DNA from 2 places in the Limnomicrobium aquaticum genome. Region 2 is predicted to be linked to the other one. Evidence: riboswitches for the same ligand, from Rfam matches in the RefSeq annotation. Region 2 holds a riboswitch; the other holds the start of a gene.
The links. A riboswitch is a leader RNA that binds a small molecule or an ion and turns the genes downstream of it on or off. The one in region 2 is predicted to bind FMN.
Positions count from the first base shown of each region.

Region 1: it holds a riboswitch for FMN, as region 2 does, so the genes downstream of both, ABID16_RS05435 (DMT family transporter) here and ribB (3,4-dihydroxy-2-butanone-4-phosphate synthase) in region 2, are expected to answer to the same signal.

Region 1 covers NZ_JBEPMB010000001.1:1,100,322-1,102,773, reverse strand. Annotated here, with positions in the region: partial or broken gene lon (endopeptidase La) at 1-488, shown strand, start outside; gene hupB (DNA-binding protein HupB) at 766-1,038, shown strand; FMN riboswitch at 1,220-1,369, shown strand; gene ABID16_RS05435 (DMT family transporter) at 1,462-2,367, shown strand; gene ABID16_RS05430 (Lrp/AsnC ligand binding domain-containing protein) at 2,421-2,452, opposite strand, start outside.
Region 2 covers NZ_JBEPMB010000005.1:104,202-106,653, reverse strand. Annotated here, with positions in the region: gene ABID16_RS15945 (bifunctional aminoglycoside phosphotransferase/ATP-binding protein) at 1-494, opposite strand, end outside; gene ribB (3,4-dihydroxy-2-butanone-4-phosphate synthase) at 651-1,307, opposite strand; FMN riboswitch at 1,437-1,588, opposite strand; gene ABID16_RS15935 (NAD(P)/FAD-dependent oxidoreductase) at 1,706-2,452, opposite strand, start outside.

The DNA.
Region 1 (2,452 bases), on a different contig from region 2:
GGGTGGCAAGGGCCGCATGACGGTGACCGGCAACCTGAAGGACGTGATGAAGGAATCGATTTCTGCGGCTGCGTCTTACGTGCGCTCGCGGTCCATCGATTTCGGCATCGAGCCTCCGCGCTTCGACAAGGCTGACATCCACGTCCACGTGCCGGAAGGCGCGACCCCGAAGGATGGCCCGTCTGCCGGTGTTGCCATGGCAACGGCCATCGTTTCGATCATGACCGGGATTCCGGTTTCGAAGGATGTCGCCATGACCGGCGAAATCACCCTTCGCGGACGTGTCCTTCCGATCGGTGGCCTTAAGGAAAAGCTGCTCGCGGCACTCCGCGGCGGCATCAAGAAGGTGCTGATCCCGGAAGAAAACGCCAAGGATCTGGCCGACATTCCGGACAATGTGAAGAACGAGATGGAAATCATTCCGGTCTCGCGCATGGGCGAAGTCCTGCAGCACGCGCTTGTCCGTCAGCCCCAGCCGATCGTCTGGGAGCCCGAAGCGGCTGCCGCTGTCGTGCCCGCCGATTCGGCCGAAGAAAGTGGTGTAGGCGTCGCGCATTGACGCCATCCGGCCTCAATTGCGCCGGAATGAACCTGATAAGAACCCGAGGCCGGCAGAAATGCCGGCCTTTTTTAACGAAAAGAGCGCGCAAAGCCCTGCAAAACAAGGGATTGAGTGCATTTTCGGTTGCGGCGGACGCGCTCCTGCGTATTCTGCCCGCGATGACCAATCGAATCGTTTCATACCAGTAAGAAAGGGGTGGAAACATGAACAAGAACGAGCTCGTATCCGCAGTTGCGGAAAAGGCTGGCCTGTCCAAGACCGATGCTGCATCGGCTGTTGACGCTGTGTTCGAAGCAATCCAGGGCGAACTGAAGAACGGCGGCGACGTCCGTCTCGTCGGCTTCGGCAACTTCTCGGTCTCGCGCCGCGAAGCTTCCACCGGCCGTAACCCGTCCACGGGTGCTGAAGTTGCCATTCCGGCCCGTAACGTGCCGAAGTTCTCGGCCGGCAAAGGCCTCAAGGACGCCGTCAACTAAGATCGGCTTCGTGCCTGCCACCCGCCAGTTTAGACTGGGCCCGGCAAGCAATGGTTTGAAGACCCGGTGCGAAACTCGCGCCGGGTCTTTCCGTTTTGGGCACTGTTACAGTGCGGAATATGTCAGCAATCTTGCCGCAATTGTGAAATCGTCGTATTGATGCCGTGTCGGTTTGTCCGGCATTCGTTCTCAGGGCGGGGTGAAATTCCCCACCGGCGGTAACGGGGCAACCCGAAGCCCGCGAGCGCTTCGTCTTCATAATGGGCGAAGGTCAGCAGATCTGGTGTAAATCCGGAGCCGACGGTCATAGTCCGGATGAAAGAGAATGAGGCTCGTGTCTGTTTTGATCCCGCTCAGAGGCGGGCGGGAAAGACGTTGATTCTCATGCCCTGATTTGTGTTGGTCCTGTTCGGGAAGTTGAACATGAATCAGATTCTAAATCTCAGACTGAAATATCCGGCCGTGGCCGCCGCCGCCATCATGGTTCTGGCAGGCGTGGCCTTTGCTGCCATCAACGTTCTCACCCAATGGGTGACGATGAAGCTGGGTTTTGGCTCGGTTTCGACCGCCTTCTGGCAATATGCAATCGCGCTCCTGTTTTCGCTGCCCTATCTCTGGCGTGTCGGCATCCGCGCCATGCGCACGAACTATCCGACGAGCCATATTGTCCGGGTTGCCTTTTCCGTCTTCGGCGTTCAGGCTTGGGTGATGGGGCTGGCGCATGTGCCGATCTGGCAAGCAATTGCGCTCGTCATGACATCACCGTTTTTCATCATCCTCGGTGCACGCATCTTTCTGGGCGAACGGGTAGGGCCGGCGCGTTGGGCCGCGACCGCGACCGGCTTTGCCGGCGCGATGATCATTCTGCAGCCCTGGTCGGATACGTTTACCTGGGCGGCACTCCTTCCGGTATTGGCAGCACTTCTCTGGGGCGCCACCTCTCTTTACACGAAGAGCCTCACACACGACGAATCGCCGGAAGCCATCACGGTCTGGCTGCTTCTTCTGCTAACCCCGGTGAATGGCGCCTTCGCGCTCGCCTCGGGCTTCGAAGTTCCTACCGGCCCCGCTCTTGGCATCTTCATCGCTCTGGGCCTTCTGACCGCTGTGGCGCAATATCTTCTGACCCTTGCCTATGCGACCGCGGACGCCGCCTATGTCCAGCCCTTTGATGATCTGAAACTGCCGCTTAACGTTCTCGCCGGCTGGATCGTCTTCGGTTACGCCCCTGCCGGAACGCTCTGGCTTGGCGCGGTCCTGATTCTCGGCGCTTCGCTTTTCATCATGACTTACGAATCGCGACGGGAGAGGGCGGTTGCCGCAGAGTAACTGAAACGGAAACGGGGGCCGAAGCCCCCGTTTGCTGTCGATTGTGTTGCGCGTCAGAACGCGTGAAATGTGATCGTCGTCAGCG
Region 2 (2,452 bases):
TTGATGTCGAGGACGCCGAGGATATTGGCCGCACCACTCTCCGCGGCCGCCGGCACACCGGCATGAAACGCCGCCACCATCCGGGCGACTTCGGTCATCAGCGCCGGAGTCAGCTCGCCTTCCATGGCCATACGGTCGAACAGCGCCGACTGGTCGAAGCGTTTCATTTCGACAACGGCATCGACCACCTCGCCCGGCGCTTCGAAAGACAGTTGGCCATCCGCTGAGCGGTAGATCTGCCGGACGCCGAGATAGAGCTCCTGCGTCGTGCGCGCATTGAGAATCCGCTCCTTCTCGCATGCTGCGACCCGAAGCGCGGGTGTCGAGAAGTCAACATAGGGAAGCTCGACTGCCCGCTTCATCTTGAAGGCTCGGTCGGCAACAAGAAAGATGCGCGAGATATGCGTCTCCATCACCTCGACAGGGCCAGTGAGACCGTAGGATGACGCGTCGCTCAGGAAAGAGGTCACGGCCTTCTGATCGTCGGTGATCATGCTTCCTCCGCTGCCGGCCTGTCCTTTAAACGGTAACAGGCCTTGCAGACGGAAATCTGGCAGGGCGCGCGCCGCGCCGCCATGACACATGTCAAGCGTTCGGCTAGTCAAGCCCGGCCATCTGCCGGGCTCGGCGCAGCCTCGGAGCGCTAAAGATCAGACCGCTTCAAGCAGGTCTTCATCATTCGCAGTCGCCGAGATCATGTTCTTCGCCTTGATATAGGCGACGAGGTCCTCGATGGCGATCAGCTTCAGACCGTGCTTTTCGGCGAAGATTTCGAGGTCCGGCAGGCGGGCCATCGTGCCGTCGTCCTTGGCGATTTCGCAAATGACACCCGAAGGCTTCAGGCCCGCGAGACGGCACAGATCGATCGCGGCTTCGGTGTGGCCGGGACGGCGCAGAACGCCTTCCGGCACGGCGCGGAGCGGGAAGATATGGCCGGGACGGGCGAAATCTTCCGGCTTTGCGGTCTCGTCGATCAGAGCCTGGATGGTCGCGGCACGGTCGGCGGCGGAAATGCCAGTTGAGGTGCCGGGAATGTAATCGACCGAGACGGTGAAGGCCGTCTGCATCGATTCCGTGTTGCGCGGCACCATCGGCGGAAGGTCGAGCGCATCAAGGCGTTCGCCTGTCATCGGCACGCAGATGAGGCCGCGTGCGTGGTTCATCATGAAGGCGATCTTCTCCGGTGTCGCGTGTTCGGACGCAAACAGGATGTCGCCTTCGTTTTCACGGTCATGATCGTCCACGACGACGATCATCTCGCCGCGTGCGATCGCCGATACCGCGTCTTCGATTTTAGCAAATGTCATTTCAATGCCTTTCAAGGGTTATGCCGAAACCGGCAATCTCAAACGATCCCTCTTGCGAGCGAACGCACGAATATCCCTTGGGCGAATAGCAACGGTCACACCTCGACTGATAACAGCCAAAGGCTTCCGCGCGATCCTCTTCCATCCGGACTATACCGTCGGCTCCGGCATCTCACCGGATCTGCTGACCTTCCATCACAGGCGTAACGGAAGCGCTCGCGGGCTCCGGGATTTCTCCCGATACCGCCGGTGGGGAATTACACCCCGCCCTGAGAACATGACAAAGATAAGTCGGACTTATCGGCTTTTGCAAGTGCTCACGGCAGGTAAAATCGTTTCAACCTTGAAATATGATACTCAAAGTCTTACCGGCCACGCAAAATATGATTTCAGCGTCTCTAGCCGGCAGCAGCCCGGATGGGCAGCGCATGCGTCAGCGTCGCGCCGAATTCATAGTAAGCGGCACGGGCCGAGGCGAAACGCTCGCTATGGCTCTGCACGGGCTGGACCGGCAAGGCAGCCGGATTGTTCTCCAGAAGCGCAATCGCCGCCTGCGTGCCGAACACAGTACCCGGACCGATGCCGCGACCGGAATAGCCGAAGCTTGCATAGGCGTTCGGCCCGAAGGCGACAATCTTCGGGACATGGTCGCTCGTCATGGCGATGCGGCCGCGCCAGCTGTGTTCGAAGGGCAGATCGCCGATCCCGGGGAACAGCGCCTTGAGCTTGCGTCGCGCCCAGTCGGCATGAAAAAGCGCGCCCAAGCCTTCGCTATCGCCCATGCCACCGACAATCATCCGGCCGGCGTGATCGGTGCGGAAGGAGGACATGACAAGCGCCGTATCCCAGCAGCCCTCCCCGCCGGCGAGGATTTTTTCCCGCGCGGCGGCAGGCATCGGAACGGTCGCGAACTGGCAGTAACCCACCGGAATGAATCCCGGCTTGAAAGGCGTTTCGATGCCGAGATGATAGGCATTGGTCCCGATCAGCAGCGAATTCGCCGTGACGACCCGGCCGTTGCTGGTCGCGACCCAGCGATCGCCGGCCCGCGCCAGCGCGGTGACCGGCGAGCGCTCGAAGATCATTGCGCCCGCAGCCTTGGCGGCACGGGCAAGGCCGCGCGCATAGGCCAGTGGCTGGATCGT